Linked DNA regions of Prochlorococcus marinus str. NATL2A. The main gene of each other region encodes a partner of the protein of the gene in region 2 in a complex. Links are inferred from orthologs where the notes say so. Each region holds a gene or a part of one and is shown on either strand. Other genes may lie near its edges. The genes, in order: dnaG and dnaB.

Evidence for each region.
Region 1: the proteins of dnaB (region 2) and dnaG are in contact, whole or in part, in a crystal structure (PDB 2R6A), measured with the Geobacillus stearothermophilus proteins. The link is inferred for Prochlorococcus marinus str. NATL2A from one-to-one orthologs. Residues at the interface, in WP_033016901.1 of Geobacillus stearothermophilus: Ser13, Glu15, Ala16, Gln18, Glu91, Leu92, Asp94, Ala95, Val96, Pro97, Thr98, Ala99, Ala100, Asn101, Tyr104, Tyr105, Ile108; in WP_049624496.1 of Geobacillus stearothermophilus: Lys456, Leu457, Leu458, Pro459, Ala460, Asn463, Ala464, Leu467, Leu535, Leu536, Ile537, Ala538, Gln544, Glu545, Asp548, Tyr549, His552.

Annotation. Positions count from the first base shown.
Region 1 is NC_007335.2:809,865-821,291, reverse strand. What follows is about bases 4,728-7,678. They hold dnaG (DNA primase), read right to left. Parts: upstream 7,242-7,678; coding sequence 5,214-7,241; downstream 4,728-5,213. Other genes in these bases: PMN2A_RS04285 (DMT family transporter), read left to right, coding at 7,290-7,678; PMN2A_RS04295 (hypothetical protein), read right to left, coding at 4,895-5,194; PMN2A_RS04300 (hypothetical protein), read left to right, coding at 4,728-4,881. In the rest of the region: ispE (4-(cytidine 5'-diphospho)-2-C-methyl-D-erythritol kinase), read right to left, coding at 1-770; 16S rRNA (adenine(1518)-N(6)/adenine(1519)-N(6))-dimethyltransferase RsmA, read right to left, coding at 748-1,623; PMN2A_RS04320 (hypothetical protein), read left to right, coding at 1,734-2,099; PMN2A_RS04315 (23S rRNA (pseudouridine(1915)-N(3))-methyltransferase RlmH), read left to right, coding at 2,110-2,547; PMN2A_RS04310 (LexA family protein), read left to right, coding at 2,610-3,044; PMN2A_RS04305 (Y-family DNA polymerase), read left to right, coding at 3,047-4,324; more of PMN2A_RS04300, read left to right, coding at 4,375-4,727; more of PMN2A_RS04285, read left to right, coding at 7,679-8,198; PMN2A_RS04280 (cAMP phosphodiesterase), read left to right, coding at 8,195-8,581; Holliday junction branch migration protein RuvA, read left to right, coding at 8,621-9,295; rpsO (30S ribosomal protein S15), read left to right, coding at 9,346-9,615; PMN2A_RS04265 (PAM68 family protein), read left to right, coding at 9,643-10,083; PMN2A_RS04260 (DNA polymerase III subunit alpha), read right to left, coding at 10,092-11,427. UniProt on the Escherichia coli protein: RNA polymerase that catalyzes the synthesis of short RNA molecules used as primers for DNA polymerase during DNA replication.
Region 2 is NC_007335.2:1,772,972-1,784,386, reverse strand. What follows is about bases 2,744-5,682. They hold dnaB (replicative DNA helicase), read right to left. Parts: upstream 4,953-5,682; coding sequence 3,534-4,952; downstream 2,744-3,533. Other genes in these bases: PMN2A_RS09640 (acyl-CoA desaturase), read right to left, coding at 5,511-5,682; rplI (50S ribosomal protein L9), read right to left, coding at 5,010-5,468; mnmG (tRNA uridine-5-carboxymethylaminomethyl(34) synthesis enzyme MnmG), read right to left, coding at 2,744-3,499. Also shown: PMN2A_RS09670 (SprT family zinc-dependent metalloprotease), read left to right, coding at 1-344; PMN2A_RS09665 (hypothetical protein), read left to right, coding at 398-931; PMN2A_RS09660 (chorismate lyase), read right to left, coding at 936-1,523; more of mnmG, read right to left, coding at 1,529-2,743; more of PMN2A_RS09640, read right to left, coding at 5,683-6,440; PMN2A_RS09635 (hypothetical protein), read left to right, coding at 6,520-7,254; PMN2A_RS09630 (aminotransferase class I/II-fold pyridoxal phosphate-dependent enzyme), read left to right, coding at 7,289-8,554; glycine cleavage system protein GcvH, read left to right, coding at 8,575-8,961; gcvP (aminomethyl-transferring glycine dehydrogenase), read left to right, coding at 9,063-11,415. UniProt on the Escherichia coli protein: The main replicative DNA helicase, it participates in initiation and elongation during chromosome replication. Travels ahead of the DNA replisome, separating dsDNA into templates for DNA synthesis.

The DNA.
Region 1 (11,427 bases), 970 kb from region 2 along the record:
GATAATAAATTCAATGACTTCTCAACCTCTGGTGTCATAGGGCGAATGCTTTTTTGTAAATCATTTTGTATTTCTTTACGATTATCAAAAAGCGACTGATCAGACCAGTCAATAGATCTAATAGAGTTTCTTTTGATTTCAAAATCCCTATCATCTTCAAGATAGCTTTCACCAAACTGCTCTTTATATTTTTTGTATGCAACTGGAGTAGATACTTGTATTGAAGGGTCTTTAACTAAAACAAGACCTAACTGAATTTGATCAAATTTCAATTTTTCTAAAATTTCACCTCTACCAAAACATATTTGCCTCCCTCCTGATATGCAAAAAGGGATATCTGATCCTATTTCTTTTGATAGGTTCTCTAATTCATCAATCTTAAGATTTAGCTTCCAGAGTTTATTTAATCCAAGTAATGTTGCAGCTGCATCTGTAGATCCCCCTGCCAATCCTGCCCCAATAGGTATGTTTTTCTCAAGTTCAATATCAACACCTAATTCTTGATTTTCTACTTTATTTCTCAACAGCTTTGCAGCTTTTATTATTAGATTATCGTCACCATTACTAATTTCTTTATTATTAGATTTTAGATTAATAGTATTATCTACTCTTTTTATCATTTTCAATTGATCACTTAAATTAATACTTTGCATGACCATTGCTAATTCATGAAAGCCATCGCTCCTAATACCTAAAACCTCTAAATGTAGATTAATTTTTGCATGTGCATTTGCGATAAGAAAATCTTCATTTGCTTTGGAAGGTACCATTTTCGATAACACAAGTTTCTTTTAAAGCTTTTGCCAAGCCGAACCAATTGGAAGGTGAAATTTCCTGTGGTCTTTGATCAAGACTAATACCTCTGTAGGCGAAAAATTCCTTTATTTGATCGTTGGAAGTAACAAAACTTCCAATCGTGTTTCGTAATTTTTTTCTTCTACCAGCAAAAGCATGTTTCAAAAGTTTCTCTAATAAATTCCCTACCTCATAAAAATCTGGATCAATAGATGCAAAGGGCTTAATCATGACTACTTTAGAATCCACCTTCGGTGCTGGTTGAAAACATTTAGAAGGCACATCACATACGTCCTGACACTTAGCTAAAAGCTGGATCCGTACACTTAAAGCACTAAAATTGCTTGTCCCAGGTCTTGCTAGAAGTCTTTGTGCAACTTCTTTTTGCATAAGTAACACTAAAGTTTCAAAACAATTATCAGGCGCTTTTCTTAATTCACCAATCAATCGTTTTAATAGTGGCCCTGTGATGTTGTAAGGAATATTAGCTACAACTTTGTTGATAGTGAGTCCATTCTCAGCATCCAGTGGGGCAGAAAGAATGTCTCCCTCTCTCAAACTAAATTTATTTTGATGGCTAAAACGTTTTTTCAAGCCAACGACTAAATCTCTATCTAGCTCTATTGCTTGAATGAATCTTGCTTGGGATTCAATTAATTTTTCAGTTAAAGCACCTTTACCCGGACCAACTTCTAATACGCAATCTTCAGGATTCAATTCGGCCGCCTTGACTATTTGATCCAAAACACCCTGATCTTTCAACCAATGTTGTCCAAAGCGTTTTCTTGGGATGTGCCTAAAATCATTCAAAGTGTTATCACCACCCATACGCATAAACTCCAAACCACATTGGAAACGATCACATATTTCACTCAAATAAAAATAAATTATTTAAAATATACTCACAAGAAGATCTTCAATCAATATACATTTTAAAAATGACTTTTGATAGCCATAGCCTTGAGCGTCTAAAAGAGCTAGGACGTAAACTTCCCAAAGAGATATCAAAACCTCAATCAAATGAATTAAATAATCAAAAAGAAACTAAAACACAACAGTTACACCCAGTTGAAACCGAAACTAACCCTGAACAACTTTTTCGAGAGTTGATGGAAATAAGTCCAGATGGGAACGTACCACCTCATTTACTAGAAAGACTAAAAAAACTTGAATCAAATAATGTGAAAATTTCTTCAAATTCAGATCCACAGATCAATGAAAGTTCTAAAGATCTTTCAGCTGAAGAGGCCCTAAACCTATACACACAATTTCAAAAATTTCTACTTGAAGATGATATCGATTAGAAAAAACTTTATGCTTAATATTTCACACTATAAAATCATTGCTATAGGAAAAATAAAAAAAAAGTGGATTCAAGAAGGTATAGAAATGTACCTAAAAAGATTACCTGGTTTAGAAGTTAAAGAAATTAAAGACAGCACACAATTAAAAGAAGAACATACGATCAAAGAAATTATCAGCAAAAATGAATTTCTGGTAACTCTTAACGAAAATGGGCAATCATTTACATCAAAACAACTAGCAACAAAACTTCTAAATTCTCACAATCAAAATATTACTTTTGTTATTGGAGGTGCTTCAGGTCTTTCCTCTTCCCTTAACAATTTAGCCTCTTGGCAATTAAGTCTTTCACCTCTAACTTTTCCGCATGAAATAGCTCGCCTATTACTAATAGAACAGCTCTACCGCGCAAAAGCAATCACCCAAGGAGGCCCTTACCACAAGGAATAAGCAGATCCGAAGGCGGAGTAATAGTTCAAGTGTACTATAATGCATAGTATTGATCTGCTCCTATGGGTTCAAATCGCTCTCGCTCTTCATCAACAGAAGGCTTGTCGTCACTATTAATTCCAACTATCTCTGCAGGCTTTCCTTCTCCTGCGGAAGACTACATAGAGCTCGGTATCGATCTAAACAAATACTTAATCAAGAATCCAATAAGCACCTTCTTTCTACGTGTAAGCGGTAATTCAATGAATAACGCAGGAATTTATAACAACGATTTATTAATCATAGATCGCAGTATAAACCCAAATCCTGGACATATTGTAGTTGCTCTCTTGGATGGAGAATTCACATTAAAAAGACTTATCAAAAAGCAAGATAGTTATTATCTGAAAGCAGATAAAGAAAATTATCCAGCAATAAACTTATATGAATATATAGATATACAAATATGGGGAGTAGCGATTTATTCGATACATGAACTACAACAATCAAAAGTCTAATTATGTCCAAAGTAATACTTCAAATTGATGGGAATAATTTCTATGCTTCGTGTGAACAAATGATCGATCCTTCCATAAAAGGAAAGGGATTAGTAGTACTTTCGAATAATGATGGATGCATAATAGCTCGCAGTTCAGAGGCCAGAAGAATGGGAATTCCTATGGGACAGCCTTATTTCAAGTTAAAGAATAAACTAAATCAATTAAATATAAATGTGAGAAGTTCAAATTACGAACTGTACGGTGATATAAGTAATCGATTAATGCAACTACTAAGAAAAAATTGCGAAGAACTGGAAATTTACTCTATAGATGAAGCGTTTGGAACTATAAAACGTCCAAAAGAAAAGTGCTTATACAAATGGGGAAAAGATTTAAGGGCTTTGGTTTATCAAAACATAGGAATACCAATATCTATTGGTATTGGTGAGACAAAAGTTCTATCAAAAATTTCTAATCATCTAGCAAAAAAGATACAAACGAATTCAGGTATATTTGATATAGGTCGTGTTGAAAATAAAGATCATTATCTTGATCTAATTAATGTAGATAAAGTTTGGGGTATCGGCAAAAGGATGTCTAAATGGCTAAAAGACAGAGGCATCACTAATGCGAGAGAACTTAGAGATATGTCAAGCGACCAAATCAAAGGAAAGTATGGTGTAGTTGGTCTACGCATTCAAAATGAATTAAAAGGAAACCTCTGTATCCCTATAAAAGAGAACTCATCAGATCGAAAAGAAATCTGCGTAAGCAGGAGTTTTGCACATCCCATAGATAGCTTAGATGATTTGAGCCAAGCAATTATTAAATACGTTTTAATCGCAAGTGCTAAGTTGCGAAAATACAATCAATTATCTTCAGCTATTACGGTTTTTACGAATACAAATACTCATTCAAAAGATTTCTTTAGGAGTGAAGCAACAGAAAAAATAAGCGTTCCAACTTCTAACTCAAAGATCATGATTGAAAAAAGCCTATCACTAACAAAAGAAATTTTTAAACCATATAAAAATTTTATAAAAGCAGGTGTAATATTACATAAACTTCAAAGCAATCAATACAAACAAAACCTAATATTTGATGCACAGAATATTAAAGAAGAATTATATCTACAGAGACTAGATAATGTAATAGATAATATTAATTCGAAAAATGGTATAGATACAATAAATTGGGGATCATCAATGATGGATACAGAATGGAGCCCCCGAAGAAAAAATCTATCTAGTATAAAAACAACAAATATAGAAAATATTCCGACTATATATGCTAATTAGAAGTTAGTATAATATTTAACAATGATGCTACATATTAAAATTCAAACTGAGTGTCATGCTACATTGAAAAGAATAGAAGTCCTAGAAAAAAAAATATAGTGGAGTTCATAGAATTTATAGATAGAACAGAAGTAGAAATAATAAGGATGATTGAAAAGGCGGGATATAAGACAGCAGAAAATACAAAATTATGTTTGTTAGGTGAGAACTATGTGGGTTTTTTTAATCGTGTAAAAAAGGAAATTATTATTTGTACAAATAACGCAAAGAATCGAGAAGGATATACGCATCTAAGAAAGAAAAATAAGGATGTCTTTGAAAGGACAGCCTTACATATAAAAAAAGCTTTAAGGCATGAAGCTGTTCATGTCGCACAAGAGTGCAATAATGGAAAGTTATTAAAAATAGACAGAAAGCTATCAATGAATCCATCCAAGATCAATGCTTTTAATGGATCTATTAGAATTTCCAGAGAGGAAGAAAAAGAAAGACAAGCATATATATTAGAAGATAAACCAAGATTAGTAAAAAATGAATTACTAAAATATTGTCTATAATATTTTAGTAATATTAATTGTCTCTAAGTAACTGAATAGAGTTTAATTTACTACTAAAGATTAAAACCATTCCTTGCTCCAAATATGAAAGACCAATATAAGTCTTAACGGCATCGGAATTCACCAGAGCAGTACCACATGTTTCAAGAATAAGGACCGGTAGAGTGGAAGTCGATCCCTGCATTCTCTGAAGATCGAGAGATTGTCGTACAGCTAAATTTGCCTTAATAAGACCAATTTTATTGATAAAATCTGGCCATAGATCATTAGATAAAGAACATTGATCCAAATTAAAAGGTGAGATATTTTTCATTGATAAAAACTATATAAAATTATTTATAACATCTCTGTTGATCTAGATTTAGTATGTGTTTTCTTTCCGCGTAATAAAGTTGTTGAAAATTTATAGCATCATTATTTAAGTCTTCAAACATGCTAATAACTCTCTGTTCCATATCAGATGAATCGCTAGGCTCAGATTTTTCCTGAACAATAAGAGAGGCTATACAATTCTCAAGGGTTTGCAATCTCTGCGAACTCCATGCATCAATTAAATGTCTACAACGTTTTAAGGATTTTTGCTTTTCAAGAGCAGCCAAAGCTCCACGGATGAGCGACTCGGGGTCATTTAATGTTGCCAAACGAAGTTCATTAACATCTAGTAAAGGAGTAAGTTTAGGAAGATGCTCATTATCACTGGATAGGAAATTATCTAACAACTTTTTAATTAAATCAACATCAGCTAAAATATTATTAGAATCATTAAAACGATTAATCTTCTCAACAATTTCAGGACCAAACATATTTTCCTCAATGTTACTTATTGTAGACCATATTGCACGATGATGATTAATCGCGAAATCATCAAGATCCCTTAATCGAAGTTCATAACGAATAAAAGATCTATAATTAGGACAGTGAATATAAGTAAAAAGTATATCTGCCTCACTTCTTTCTCTGAGACTAATTTCTTGAGGCTTATCAATTTTTTTCGATCGACCGTGCCATCTTTGACCACTTATTTGATTACGTAAATCCTCCTCTAGTTGTAGAGAGAATCTACCTTGACCTCCACTAAGACGCTGAGCAACCTTCTGTAGATAATGAGTTCTAATTGCAGTTTGAGGAAGCTTTCCAAGGAGACTTACTAAGCTGCTAACGGCTTCCTGAAATTGATCAGATTTACTTAAATCTAAATCCTTCAATGATTGATCAATTTGCCAATCCATCCAAAGAGGTGATTTTGCCGCTAATGCTTCATATTCGGATGGAGAATTATCCTTAAGAAATTCATCTGGATCTTTACCTGAAGGTAATTGAAGGACTCGTAAATCTAGTTGACCTTGAATAGCAAGGTTTTCTACTTCACTAATGGCTCTATTAGCCGCACGAATTCCAGCATTATCTGAGTCAAAATTTAAGAGGATCTTTTTACTATCGGTGGCACGAGAAAGAAGCGTTATTTGATTGCGACTTAATGCTGTTCCTAAAGAAGCGACAACATTTGTAATACCCGAATCATGAAGTGCCATCACATCAAAATATCCCTCTACAACAACTGCATAATCTTTTTTCCTAATGGAAAGTGTGGATTTATCAAAACCAAAAAGATTTTTTCCTTTTTCAAAGATTTCAGTCTCAGGTGAATTTAAATACTTAGGTTCTGAACCATCAAGACTTCGTCCGCCGAAACCAATAACTCTTTTTTGCCTGTCGTGAATAGGAACAATTATTCGATTGCGAAATCTGTCATAGAAACCATTACCACCCTTTCGAGGAACAATCAATCCCGCCGATTCAAGGATTTCAACACTGACTTTTTCAATGTCTACAAAATATTTAAGCAGTGAATCCCAATTATCTGGAGCAAAACCAAGTTCAAAATTGATTAAAGTTCCATCACTTAAATTACGCTTATTCTTAAGGTAATTAAGTGCATTTTCTCCACATGGAGAATTCAATTGATTTCTAAACCAACCAGTAGCGGTTTTTAAAACACGATAAAGGGTATCTCTACGTGAAAGCTGTTGCTTGAGTCTTTCTTGTTGAGGTCCTTCAATCGTATCAATTGGTACTTGATATTTCTTAGCCAACTCAAGAACAACATCACTAAAACTTTGTCTCTGAAACTCCATTAAGAATTTAATTGCATTTCCACCAGCTCCACATGAAAAACAATAATAAAATTGCTTGCCAGGAATTACTGACATTGAAGGTTTACTATCATCATGAAAAGGACATATTCCAACATATTCTTTACCTTTTTTCTTTAAAACGACGTGTTCACCAACAACATCAACAATATCTACGCGCTCTTTTACAGACTCAATTGTCTTAGGATGTAGTCGAGCAGAAGCCATATGATAATTTTAATTGATATTTAAATATTTAGTTAAGAGATTTAGGAATTGAGAGAAAAACTACTTACCAATAAATTAAATATAGAAAAAAATTTTAAAGGGATCAGATTTTTAATAGGAAGCGGTTTTGCATTTAGCCTTATGACTGTTTGTGTGAAGGCGATTGGGGGAAGGATCCCTATTTCAGAACTTGTATTTGCACGAGCTACAATAAGTATAATAATAACAAGATTTTACTTATATAAAAATAACATTAACCCTTGGGGATATCAGAAAAGATTATTAATTATAAGGGGTTTACTAGGAACAGTTGCACTATTTTGTATTTTCAAAGCTCTTACAATATTACCTATTGCAACAGCAACAGTAATACAATACATTTATCCAACTTTTACAGTGATATGTGCTTACATAATTTTAAAGGAATTTATATTAAGTAGAATAGTATATTCAATCATTATTGGTTGGATAGGAATTGTTTTAGTTAGTCAGCCTGAATTCACCGGCAACAGTAATATTCAAGAGACAATATTAGCAATAATCATTGCAATATTTGGTGCACTGATGACATCATTGGCATATATATGTGTAAGGAAGCTTTCTTCCAAAGAACACCCTCTTGTAATTATTTACTACTTCCCTTTGGTCTCTATCCCCTTATCTATTCCTTTTATTATTAATGATTTTGTATTACCTTCTGGTACAGATTGGTTCTGGATAATAGGTATTGGTATTTTTACACAGATTGGACAACTCTGTATAACAGAGGGGTTAAGACTACTACCAGCTGGCCAAGCAACTTCACTAAATTATTCACAAGTTATATTTGCAAGTATATGGGGAGTATTGATATTTCAAGAAAAAATAACAAGTTCAATATACTTAGGTGGATTTTGCGTTCTTATTTCTACTATTATTAGTATGAGTGCATCCAAGAGAACACAATCAAAAATATGAATTGTAAATCTTTAATTTTTTCAATAGTTTTTATTTGCAGTGGATCAACATCGATTCTTGCAGATGAATATCAGCGAGGCTACTCTTCTAGTAAAACTTGCACGAGAAACGAATATAGAGAAGAATATATTCCGGGGACAAGAAAAGATCCTGGATATGTCAAAAAATGGGAGGAAACAGTTGAAGTTCCTTGCCCAGGTGCTGGATCAACATTCGATAACAATGAATTTGATAACAATGATTGCTCTGAAGGCAAAATTGCAGGAGGAATTTTAGGCGCTGGCTTCGCTACAGCAATATCCAGAGGAAAAGATCGTTGGTGGGCAATTCCTGCTGGTTTGGTAGGAGGGTCAATGGTTGGATGTCAGATTGATGGTGGTTGAGAATATTTTATATTTTCAGAAATTTAATCAAAATAAATAATGATTAGCTGGTTAAAAGGCGAAAAAGTTCATACTTGGAAAATATCCTCAAGAAAAGGAGTCGTTCTAAATGTTGGTGGTGTTGGCTATGAAATACAACTATTACCAAAACAAATAGATAAAGCTGAAGTTTTAAATGAGTTTGAATTATGGATTCATCAAATAGATCGTGAAGATGGCACAAGTTTATATGGTTTTATAGAGGTTAATCAAAGAGATCTATTTCGAGAAATAATCAGTGTAAATGGAATAGGCCCCCAAATAGGTATGGCTATGTTAGAGGAATTTGAAGTTCCTCAATTAGTTAATGCAATAGAAAATAAAGAATCTAATTTATTAACAAAAACCCAAGGCATAGGTAAAAGAATAGCAGAGAGATTAATAGTTGAGCTAAGAAATAAACTTCAAAGATTTACAGATAATGATAAAACAATTCATGAAAACAAAAATGACATAGAGGCTAATCAATTCTCCAAATATATTGATGAAATATATTTAATTCTAAATTCACTTGGCTATGTAGATAATGAAATAAAAGAATCAATTAAAATAATCACAATCAATGAAAAAGAAAATTCTTTGTTATTGAATTCATCATCTGCAGAAGAAAAAGCAGATCTAATGGATAAACATCTCAAAGAGATTCTTATGAAATTAAGTGAAAAGAGTACTTGATAGAAGGCTAGGGATTAAATTAGAATTCCTCAATAAGAAAAGCTAAACAAATGTCACTTGGCACAGAAGAGAAACAAAATCTAATCAACACACATCAAGTACATCCAACTGATACTGGCTCAGCAGAAGTTCAAGTTGCGATGCTTACCACAAGGATCTCAAAATTAAGCACACATCTTCAAGGCAATATCCATGATTTCTCCTCAAGACAAGGATTGCTCAAAATGATTGGGCAGAGAAAAAGACTTTTAGGTTATGTACGTTCTAAAAGTGAAAAAAGATATACAGAGCTCATTGAAAAATTAGCTATTAGAGGATAATGGCTGGTACTAGATTGCTAGAAGCTAATGAAAGGTTCAAAGAAAAACAAAAAGGACCAACCTAAAGAAGTAAAAATAGGATTATCCAGCAATAACTCGACTCCAAAAATAGTTTCAAAGAAATCTTCAAAAAGTAGTAGCAAGAAATCAGGAATACCAAGCTATGTTGCAAATAGAATGGCAAGAAGAATAGCTTTTACGACAGGCATTCCAACCCTAAGTGGCATGGGAGTATTTATTGGAAGTTATTTTTTAATAAGCAAAGGTATTGCTGAAATATCTCCAACAGTCACTCTTGTAAGTTCAGCGCTTTGTTTCCTTATAGGTTTATTAGGATTAAGTTATGGAATACTCTCAGCTAGTTGGGATTTAAATACTGGAAGTTTTCTTGGTTTTGAAAACATAAAGCCAAACATCAATAGGATGAAAGATGCATTCAAAACAAGTCAAAAAGATATTTCAAGTTGAAAATAAGTTTAAATTACAAGGCTTTTACTTGATCTTGCAATAAATGAATCCTTAGATAGTGCCTCCAAAGCCAGGTCAGCATCCTTAACGCAAAATTGATCGCCCAACCTTACATACCTAGTATTAGTGTTGTCCTTTAGACATGCTACTACTGGGATACGTACACCTAATTCATTTCTGTTAGGTCTGTTTTTAGAAAGGCATTCTCTTAATTTATGCTGAATATTGATATCTGTAGCTTGATCAGGACGAAGATCAATCAAGAGAAATCTTAAGTCATCAATTTCACGACAATCATCAATAAGCAATTGAACAGTTTCATCTCTCCTGTCTACGCTGCCCCATATCAATAACCTCGTTTCAACCATCAAATGATCTGATAATCGTTCATAGCTTTTTGGGAAAACAACAGCTTCACAAGAACCAGTTAAATCCTCTAGTTGAATAATTGCCATCCTGTCACCTTTTCTAGTTGTGACTTCTCTCATTTCTGGAATCATTGCAATAACACTAACCTTTGACTTATCTTTTTGATCTTCTAAAGAACTAAGGCTAATAGGAGCAATCAATTTTGCTGGTTCTGAAAGTTGCTTCAAAGGATGATCAGATAGATAGAATCCAACATGCTCTTTTTCTAATTTAAGTTTGTCTGAAGGAAGATACTCTTGGACTTCTTTCGCCTTTGGAGCTGATGAATAATCATCAGTCGGTGATGATTCATTATTTGTGGAATTAGATAAATCGAAGAGATTACCTTGACCGCTCGTTCTATCTTTTGCTCTAGAAGAAGCCCATTCAATAGTTAAATCCAAATCAGCAATAAGCTGAGCGCGATTTGCATTTTTTTCAAGACAATCAAGCGCTCCACTATGTATCAACGCCTCAAGTCCTCTTCGGTTAACGGAACCAAGTGAAATTCGATCACAGAATTGTGCTAAAGAAGTAAATTGGCCATCTTCATCTCTAGAGGTGATAATTTTTCTAATTGCACCATCACCTAAATTTTTGACAGCCGAAAAACCAAAAAGAATTGAATTATCTTTTGGAGTGAAATCAACACCAGAGGTATTGATATTTGGAGGCATTACGTTTATGCCCATTGAATTACAGTTAGAAATATATCTTTGAATCTTGTCAGCCGATCCAGCATTAACGGTAAGCAATGCCGCCATATAAGCGACAGGATAATGTGCTTTTAAATAAGCAGTCTGATAAGTAACCGCTCCATAAGCAGTTGAATGACTTTTGTTAAAGCAGTATTCAGCAAATAAAACCATTTGATCGAATAACTGTTCAGCGATGACATTTGTGACACCATTTTTAACAGCTCCATCAACAAAGATC
Region 2 (11,415 bases):
TTCCCCAAAAAGCATTAAACAGTACTTTGTGCCACGAAATGATTCATGCTTGGATTGATCTTGTCCTGAAAGTTGAAGAGGCCCATGGGCCTAATTTTCATCAACGTATGGCAGAGATCAATTCCGCTCAAACTGATTTTCAAGTAACAGTTCGTCATTCTTTCCCAATATCAAACAGAATTCCCAAATGGGTGGCAACTTGTCCTTCATGTAAACGAAGTTTTAGTTATCGACGTATTGTCAAAGGCGCTGCCTGTCGTAGTTGTTGTAATAATTATTTTGGAGGTCGATGGGATCAAAAATGTGTGCTTGAATTTCAACCTTTTTCTAGAACTAAAAAATAATTTTCTTCTTTACGGTGATTCACTTGTTGGTTTGAAAGCGTTAAATTTAAAAGATGAGCTCATATAACAATCGTAATCAAATTCGTCAGCGATCTCGGGCACCTCTTGATCGCAGAATGGATAAATGGATACAAACTGGAAAACAGGTTGTAGATGGTGTCGCAGGTAATCGCCCGGGTCAAAGAAGGGGAGGATGGCAAGATAAAGAGACTTCAGCAAATTTCGATAAAGTTGGTCGTTGGATGGAAGAGAAAATTGATTGGTTTTTTGAGGATGATGACGATTGGTTGGATAATGAAGACTTAGATGTTGAACCCTTTCAAGAAAGCTTAAACAATACAAAAAGACCCTTAACTGCTATTTCCTTAAGAGCTCCTAAAGCCTTACCACCTCAGATTGAAAGAAGGAGAAATAATTCTGACGAACTGGATGAATGGCCAGACGATCAATCTTTTAAATTAAATAAGTGGGAAAGAAAAGATAATTTAATTAAGCAAAATACATCGAAATCAAACGATTCTTGTTTAGATGAACGAACTCCTCAAAGAAGAAAAAATATACCAAGATCTAGTCGAAGAAAGTACTAGTTTCTCAAAAAGCCTTCCTTGGAACTGGTCCAAGCCATTTTTCTAACTTTGGGCTAAATACTTCTCTGATTACAGTTAATTCTTTTTGTTCACGAAAAAATCGGTAATGCCTGCTCCAAAAAGGTCCCTCTTCATCGAATTCTAATTTCAGCCAATTGGCATTTACTAAACCCAATCCATCTACCTCTCTAAAAAGTTCTGAGCGTCCTTGGGTGAGGCTTTTCCAGATAGGTTGATCTTTATTGCGCAGATGTTTTTCTGCTTCTTGATAATTCCACCAGCTTTCAGCCCAGGCCAAGGTTAAGTCTCCACATGTCAGCCAAACTTGCCTTCGTATTAAAGGTGGTTCTAGCTCATTGACTTCTTCTGGTACGCCAATTTCATTATTATTTTCCGTTGCCATGGAAATAACTTTTATGGCAACTTCATGTCCAGTTAATAGCTTGAGATGTCTTGTTGGGCTGCCGTCCCCCAATAGCATTAACTGCCAAGCTCCAGACAGCTTATGATTACCTCTCCCTGAAAGAACATTTTCTTTCGATGCTTTCCAAATCACTTCAGGAGAAGGTAATTGAGATTGACGTGAATTCACTGTTATTAATTTGTTATTTGAAGTGAATCTTTTCTTTTAACTTTTTTCATCTTCTCTATTTTTAACCATACAAGAAGTGCAGTTAGATCAGCTTTGCTAACGCCTGGCAGTTGTGCAGCATGCCCAAGGCTTTTTGGCTGAGAAATTGTTAATTTCTCCCTAGCTTCTTTAGATAGTGTTTCTATATTATTGTAATTTAAATTTTTTGGTAATAACTTTTTGCTTTGCTGTTTTAATTGATTTATTTGAGCTTTTTGTCTTTCTAAATAACCACTATATTTAATATCTATCTCCACTCCTTCTTCAACATCTAAAGGAATACTTTGAGTTGTTAAATTAAACGTAATTAAATCTTTATAGTGAATATTTGTTCTTCTGAGAAAATTTGCTAAAGTTAATGATCCTTTTATAGGTGTTCCAGTTGAGGAATATATTTCCTTTGCAGACTTATCACTTTCTTTAATTCTTTCTTTCTCTAGTCTTTCTTTTTCTTGATTGATTAATTGTTGTTTAGCATTAAATATTTTCCATCTTCTTTCATCAATTAACCCTAATTGATAACCAAGAGGAGTTAATCTTCTATCTGCATTATCACCCCTTAGGATTAATCTATACTCACTTCTACTGGTTAACACTCTATATGGTTCTTTTAGATCCTTTGTAACTAAATCGTCAATCATAGTTCCTATATAACTACTTTCTCTTTCAAAAATAATTCCTTCTTTATTGTTTACTAACCTTGCAGCATTTAAGCCTGCTACTAAACCTTGAGCTGCAGCTTCTTCATACCCTGTAGTTCCATTTAATTGGCCTGCACTATATAAGCCACTTATTCTCTTTGTTTCTAGAGTTGCTTCTAATTGTGTGGCTGGTATGTAGTCATATTCAACTGCATAAGCAGGTCTAAGCATCACGCAATTTTGTAAGCCTGGAAGTGTCCTTAAAAGTTCTAATTGTAAGTTTTCGGGCAGTCCAGTTGAGAAACCTTGCACATACATTTCTGGAGTATCTCTACCTTCGGGTTCTAAGAAAATCTGGTGTGAATCTTTATCAGCAAAACGTACAATTTTATCTTCAATGGATGGACAATATCTGGGACCTTTACTATCAATAAAACCTCCATAAATAGGAGTTAAATGAAGATTATTTTTAATAAGTTGGTGAGTTTGTTTTGTTGTTCGAGTGATATGACAACTCATTTGTTCTCCACTTTTCCATGAAAGAGGATCAAAAGAAAAGAATTTATCTGAAGCATCGCTCAATTGCTCATCGAGGGAGTCAAGATCAATAGTTCGTCTATCGACGCGAGCAGGTGTTCCTGTTTTTAAACGATCAGTAGTAAAGCCTAATTTTTTTAATTCTTCAGTTAACCCCTCAGAGGCTTGCTCTCCTGCTCGACCTGCGCTCATAGATTGATTGCCAATCCAAATTCTGCCTCCTAAAAATGTGCCTGTTGTAAGTACAACTGCTTTTGCATGAAAAACGCTTCCAAAATAGGTTTTAATTCCCTTGATAAATCCAATTCTTTCTTGAATTTCTGGTGTTTTTTGGTCAATCTGATTGGGATAATGTTCAACTTCTAGCCCAGTAACCATTGCCTCTCTAATCTTTAAATTTGGCGTGTTTTGCAGAATTTTAAGCATTTCATGTGCATATGATCGCTTATCTGTTTGCGCTCTCAATGCTCTAACTGCAGGCCCTCTGCTTGCGTTAAGCACTCTTTTTTGAAGAGCCGTTAAATCAGCTAATTTTCCGATTATCCCTCCTAGCGCATCAACTTCATGAACTAATTGACTTTTAGCTGGTCCCCCCACTGCGGGATTACATGGCTGCCATGCGATTCGATCTAAATTGAGTGTAAATAAAGCTGTATTCAATCCTAATCTTGCTGAAGTCAGAGCTGCTTCGCAGCCTGCATGACCACCTCCTACAACAATTACGTCAAAACTTTCATTTGAAGATTGTTTAGTAATCATCAATTAAGCATTTAGGAAATAAATTTTCAAACAATTAAGCAGCAAGATTTCTAAATCTAGTGAATTGGGGTTCAAAAAGTAATTTAACTGTTCCAACGGGTCCATTCCGGTGTTTTGTCACGATAACTTCTGTAATTCCTCTATCAGTAGTTTCTGGATTGTAATACTCATCCCTATAAATCATTAGAACCAAGTCCGCATCCTGTTCTATTGAGCCAGATTCACGCAGATCGCTAAGCATTGGTCTTTTATTGGTTCTTGATTCAACTCCTCTACTTAATTGAGATAAAGCGATTACAGGCACTTTAAGTTCTCTTGCCATACCCTTAAGGCCTCTAGTAATCCTTGAGATTTCTTGAACTCGATTATCTGGAGAAGTACCTTCCATTAGTTGAAGATAATCAATCACAATTAGTCCCAGTTCTTTACCTTGTTCAGCAATTAGGCGACGACATAAGGACCTCATCTCAAGAACACTGGAATTTGGTTTGTCATCAATGAAGATTGGTAATTGACCAAGCGTATTAATACCTTGACCAAGTAATGGCCATTCATCTTGTTGCAAACGTCCCGTTCTTAATCGACTGCTCTCAATACCTACCTCGCTTGATAGCAATCTGTAAGTTAGTTGCTCTTTACTCATCTCAAGACTGAATACACAAACAGGTAGGTCATGAAGTTGCGCAACGTTTTTCGCCAAATTAAGAACAATTGAAGTTTTTCCCATTGCTGGTCTTCCTGCAACAATTATTAGATCGCTCCGCTGCAGTCCTTGTGTCATTGCATCCAGATCGTAAAAATTAACTGGTATGCCTGCTACTGATGTACCAAGTGATCTACTCTCTATTTCATTGAAAGTACTTGTCAAAATTTCTGCTGTGGGTGTTAGACCTTTGGATGGTTGCTCTTGGCTAATAGCAAAGATCTTCTGTTCAGCTTGATCAATAGCTTCTTCCATGGGAAGACTTTGATCAAAGCCTAATTTGATTACATCATTTCCAGATTTAATTAATTGTCTACGCAGAAATTTATCGCTAATTAATTTAGCAACTTGTTCGATTGATGCTGTAGATGTAACCCGCTCAACAAGTTCAACTAATCTGTTGTTGCCTCCAACTTTTTCTAAAGAATTTGTATCCGCAAGCCAAGCGCTCATTGCTGTTAAATCTGTAGGCTTGCCCTGGCTATGAAGCATTAATGCAGTTCTATATATTTCTCGATGAGCAGATATGTAAAAAGCTTCAACTTGTAGCAAATCAGCTATACGTCCTATCGCATCAGGATCCAATAAAATTCCACCAAGAACAGATTCTTCTGCTTCTAAATTTTGTGGTGGTATTTGGTCAGGTTGAGCTTCAAAACGAGGCTTCTCAATCTTGGAATTATTAAAAGCTCCAAAATCTCTACCTTGCTTTGAAAAATCCCCGTTATTTGAAGAGGGGGTGCTTATCATTTATCGCTTTTTGGACAAGGACACCTACTTTGGCTTGTTCAGGCAAAGATGCAACTATTAGTAACTTGTAACTTCAAGGTTTATTTCAGCATTTACTTCGTTATGAAGCTTAATTTGCACTTTATATTTACCAACTCCATGTATTTCAGGGATAGATATGTCTCTACGATCTATGTCTTTTTTAGTAGCTTCTTTTACAACTTCTGCTACATCTCCATTTGTTACTGTTCCAAATAAGACTCCATCCTCACCGACTTGTTTTTTGACGGTAAATCTGCCAATCGTTGTCAGAGCTGTTTGGAAATCAATAGCCTCTTGCTTTTTAGCTGCTTCTTTTTCTGCTTGTTTTGCTCTTCTGTGCTCAACTTGTTTTAAAACAGTTGGAGTAACTGGTAACGCTTTTTTGTTGGGTAATAAGAAGTTTCTTGCAAAACCTGGAGCAACCTCAACAAGATCACCATCATTACCAAGACTTTTTATGTCTTCATTCAGAACTACTTGAACTCTCTTAGCCATGGATCGAAAATGAATAAATGCTATTTAATATTGATATTTATATTACGACGCGACAGGGAGTCTAATTTTTTTAGCTAAGCCAATTGCTTTCAAAAAACGTATGTGTTGCCAAGTTAGATCTATTTGTTTGCGTTGAAGGCCATGCTTTGCTGAATTAGGGAAAGCATGATGATTATTGTGCCATCCTTCACCAAATGTAAGTGCTGCTACCCATTTATTATTTTTTGAATTATCCCCACTCTCATACGCAATAGTTCCCCAACAATGAGTTGCTGAATTAACTAGCCAAGTTATGTGATAAACAAAAACGAGTCTTAGAGGTATTCCCCATAGGACCATTGCCCATCCTCCAACTCCAGCTGATTGTCCAATTAAATAAAGTGTTGCGCCTAAGGGTAGTTGCAAAAGTAAAAAATTTTTATTTAAGAACCGATAGTATGGATCTTTGATTAAATCTCCAGAAAGTCTTGGTACCGCTTTCATGGCAGGTACATCTTCAAACATCCATCCCATGTGACTCCACCAGAATCCCTTATTACTGTCATGATGATCAGCTTCAGTATCGGAAAAAGTATGATGATGCCTATGAAGACCGACCCAATCAATTGGTCCATGTTGGCAACTTAATGCTCCACAAGTTGCAAAAAATCTTTCAAGCCATTTTGGAACTTGAAAAGAACGATGTGAAAGAAGGCGATGATATCCTGTCGTTACTCCCAAGCAAGCAGTTACCCAATACAAGAAAATAAATCCAGAAAATGCAAGCCAGCTCCAAAATTGAGCTTGCAAAGTAAATATGGTTAAAGCATGTATTGTCAGCATGAATATGACTGTTCCCCATCTTTTTCTCGCCCTTTTATTCTGAATCCGCCTTGGTACATGGCCTTGAAGCTTCTTCGATGCAGCCATCGCTTTATCGGCAGCAACTGGTTTTTTTAATGGAGCCGAAGCTTCGATCAAACTTGAAACCATTAGTGATCTGTCTACGTTGTGTATATAATATACGATAAGGATCCTAATCAGGTCTATCTATCAATCTTGAATGTGATTTGTGACCTCTAGTTTTCGGGATCAATTAACTGCAGGCAGAAGGGCTATGGCTCATCTAGTGCATGTATGGCATGAGCGTAATGGCTGGTCTCATAAAGTTCTTCCTGCTTTGGCTGAAAGTTTGGATCTAGGTAGAGTTCATAGTTCCCAAATCTCAAATCTACGAAATGGAAAACTTGTATCTCCAAGTCCTGAAGTATTTTTTGCGTTGGGTAAGGTTAATCAAGTACTTTCGCGAGGGTTAGAAAATATAGAAAGTCAAATAGTTAACGTTCATCCTGAGCTGCTTAGATCGCTTCAAGAATCAGCTATTGCTGTTGACGGAAATGACAATAATCCACTTTCTGCTGGTGATTTTTTTGAGATTTTTGTTGGATTAGCGTCTTTGCCTTCCTCTTTTGATTGGTTCATTGAGGAGGCTGAGGCTCCTGAGCTTAGTGCTGCTTTGGCGGACTATTTATGTAAAGGAAGGTCTTGGAGAATGTGTAGAGAGCAAGTCATGTCAGCATATCCTGTAAGCAAAAAGCAACGAAGAGAAAGATTTGAAGCAGTTATGGCGGGTTTAAGGGATTACACAGCTGAGGAGCTTGATGGTGAATTATTAGATTTACACGCAACAAATAAATTGTTAAATACAACTAACTTGCAAGGTGCAGATGACTTTTTAGAAAATCTTCGCCAAAAAGGCTTATTACTTAAAGATCAAGAAAAATTAGAGATTATTTTTTCCGATTAATTGATTTAAAATTTATTGAAGCTTAAAAAACAATATGTTAAAAAATTCTGCTAAAAATTTTGTTGAAAATATAGAAAAGAAATTATATCTATCGATTAAAGAAAAGACTGATAGCATAACATTTAAGTTAGAAAAAGTATTAAAGGCTTTTTCTGATTCTCATCTAAATGTACAACATTTTGCATCTTTAACAGGTTATGGACATGGAGATTTAGGGAGAGACATAATTGATAAAATTTTTGCAAATGTTTTAGATGCTGAAAAAGCAGCGGTAAGGCTTCAGCTTGTCAGCGGAACTCATGCTATTACATCTTCTTTGTTTGGAGTCTTAAGGCCAGGTGATGGCTTATTATCTGTTACTGGAAGGCCTTATGAATCACTTGAAGAAGTTATTGGATTGCGGGGGAATGGTAAAGGATCCTTAATTGAGTTTGGTATTGCTTATGAAGAAATATCTTTGAAAGATGATGGAAATATAGACTTTTTAGCTTTGGAGAAAGCTTTAAAAATACCTAGAAAATTAATATTTATACAGCGTAGTTGCGGTTATACATGGCGCCCATCTTTGAGTATTGAGGTTATTAAAGAGATTTGTTATTTATGTCATAAAATCCAGCCTAATTGTATTTGTTTTGTTGATAATTGTTATGGAGAATTTGTCGAAACGAATGAACCAACGTCAGTAGGGGCAGATTTGATTGCAGGTTCTTTAATAAAAAATTTAGGTGGAACTATTGTTCCTACTGGTGGATATATTGCGGGGAAAGCTGATTTAGTTGATAAAGCATGTTGTCGCTTGACTGCTCCAGGCATTGGATCTGAGGGCGGTATTACTTTTGACTTAAATAGAACAATTTTACAAGGACTTTTTCTGGCGCCTCAAATGGTCTCAGAGGCATTAATAGGGGCTGAAATTATTTCCACTTCATTTAGCGAATTGGGATTTAAAGTATTGCCAACTCCTGCTTCTAAGCGAACTGATTTGATCCAAATAGTCAGAATCGGCGATCCAAAAATCTTACAAATTATTTGTAGGTCTTTTCAAGAAAAATCACCTATTGGATCTTTTCTCGATCCAATTCCTGCTCCAATGCCAGGGTATGAAAATAATTTAGTCATGGCTGGAGGAACTTTTGTAGATGGTAGTACGAGTGAATTTTCTGCTGATGCTCCTATGAAACCTCCATTTGATCTATTTATTCAAGGAGGATCTCATCGCGCTCATGTCAAAATTGCTTTGATTCATGCATTATCCAATTTATTTCAGGCAGGATTGATCAAATTACCCCAGAATGATTAAGCGTTTTTCGTTTTGACGCAATGGCTTTTTCCTTTCCAGATCATTTTCGTTTTGCTGACAGTCATGAATATGCTTTTGCAGATGATTCTTTAGTTCGAATTGGCATCAGTGAATTTGCAGTAGATCAGTTAGGAGACATTGTTTTTGTTGATCTTCCAGAGGAAGGCACTGCAATAGCCAAAGGAGAGAGCTTTGGATCAGTCGAATCAGTAAAGGCTGTTGAGGATATGTATGCTCCAGTGAGCGGAGAGATTGTTCATAGAAACAATTCTGTTTTAGCAAGCCCAGAGGAACTTCAAAATGATCCTCATGGCGAAGGATGGTTATTAATAATTCGTCCTGATAACCCTGCTCAACTAAAAGAGCTTATGGACTCTGAAACTTATTCAAAGAAAATCTCTGCATAAAATCCTGCTGAATAATTTTTTCTTACAACAAATTGGAAAATTTTTCTCTACACTGGCTCTCTCTCCAATAACTTAATTTGCTTGTGCTTGAGAACAAGCTCATGTCAAAAGCAGAATTAAAGGATTTCACTTTTAAGTCTCGCCATATAGGTCCAACTAACGAAGATGAAGCTTTAATGCTTCAACATCTTGGTTATGAGAATGCGGAAGAATTTATATCTTCTGTCATTCCCAATGAAATATTTGATTCAGAAAACAATGGTGTTTCTATCCCAGATGGGTGTGATCAAAATAAAGCGTTAACAGAAATCAATATAATTTCAAAGAAAAATGTTGAACATCGTTCGCTGATTGGTCTGGGTTATCATTCGACTGTTATACCTCCAGTTATACAAAGAAATGTTCTAGAAAATCCTAATTGGTATACAGCTTATACTCCTTATCAAGCAGAAATATCTCAAGGCAGATTAGAAGCTTTATTTAATTTTCAGACGTTAATAAGTGAATTAACAGGCTTACCCATATCAAATGCGTCTTTACTTGATGAAGCCACTGCGGCAGCTGAGGCAATTAGTTTGAGTTTGACTGTTAGAAAAAATAAAAATGCTAATAAGTTTTTAGTAGATCAAGAAATTTTGCCTCAAACACTTGATGTATTAAAAACCCGATGCGAACCGCTAGGCATTTCCCTTGAGATGTTTGATAACAATAATTTTGAAATCGATAAAAATGTTTTTGGAATTCTTATTCAGTTACCAGGAAAAAATGGTCGTATTTGGGACCCAACCAAAATAATTAATGACGCACATAAATGTAATGCAATTGTGACCATTGCAATTGATCCTTTAGCTCAAGTTTTGATTAAACCTATGGGCGAATTTGGTGCAGATATTGTAGTTGGAAGTGCACAAAGATTTGGAGTTCCAATTGCTTTTGGTGGACCACATGCCGCTTTTTTTGCAACTAAAGAAATATATAAAAGACAAATACCCGGAAGGATAGTTGGGCAATCAGTTGACGTAGAAGGAAATCAAGCATTGAGGCTTGCACTTCAAACTAGAGAGCAACATATTCGAAGAGATAAAGCAACAAGTAATATTTGCACAGCTCAAGTTTTACTAGCTGTTCTTTCTTCTTTTTATGCAGTACATCACGGCCCAAAAGGTCTTAAGCAAATAGCAGAAAATGTGGTCAAATATAGATCAAATTTTGAATCCATATTAATGAATTTAGAATACCCTATAGAAAAATATTCAGCATTTGACAGTGTTGATGTTTATTGTTCAGAAGCATCGGAAGTTATTCAGCTAGCGTCTGAAGAAGGATATAACTTAAGAGTTCTTCCTATCGGATCAGATTTTGAAAATGCTAAGGGTTTTGGTGTGACTTTTGATGAATTAACATGTGATGAAGAAATTTATAAATTGCATCAAATACTTGCACAAGTTAAAGGAAAAAAAACTCATGATCTTTCCAATTTTATTTTTGAGAATGCTTCACTAATTGATATTCCACTCCGAGAAAAATCTTGGCTTGAACAATCGGTATTTAATCAATATCAAAGTGAGACTGATTTAATGAGATACATACATTGCTTAGTATCGAAAGATTTTTCTTTAGTTCAAGGAATGATTCCTCTTGGGAGTTGCACAATGAAATTGAATGCAGCTGCGGAACTTTTACCCATTGAATGGAGAGAGTTTTCCTCTATTCATCCTTTTGCTCCTCATACTCAATTAACTGGATTCCACGAAATAATTAACGACCTTGAAAATTGGCTGTCTGCTTTAACAGGCTTTCAGGGAGTTTCTCTTCAGCCAAATGCAGGTTCTCAAGGAGAATTTGCTGGTTTGCTTGTAATACGTTCATGGCATCAGTCTCTGGGAGAGGGCCATAGGAATATTTGCTTGATTCCAACAAGTGCTCACGGTACCAATCCAGCTAGTGCGGTAATGTCTGGCTTTAAAGTTGTTTCTGTTAAATGTGATGAATATGGCAATGTTGATTTAGAAGACTTAAAGAATAAATCAAAAATTCATTCAAAGAATTTGGCTGCATTGATGGTTACCTACCCATCAACTCATGGAGTATTTGAGCCAAATATCCGTGAAATGTGCCAAGTCATTCATCAAGAGGGTGGTCAGGTCTATTTGGATGGAGCAAATTTGAATGCTCAGGTAGGTATTTGCAGGCCTGGATCTTATGGAATAGATGTGTGCCATTTAAATCTTCATAAAACTTTTTCCATTCCTCATGGTGGAGGCGGCCCCGGAGTAGGTCCTATAGCTGTAGCAGATCATTTGGTTCCTTATCTGCCTGGACATTCAATTATCAAGTGCGGAGGCCAAAAGGCTATTTCGGCAGTATCTGCAGCTCCATTTGGTAGCGCTGGAATATTGCCCATCAGTTGGATGTACATCCGAATGATGGGTAGCGATGGGTTACGCAAAGCGA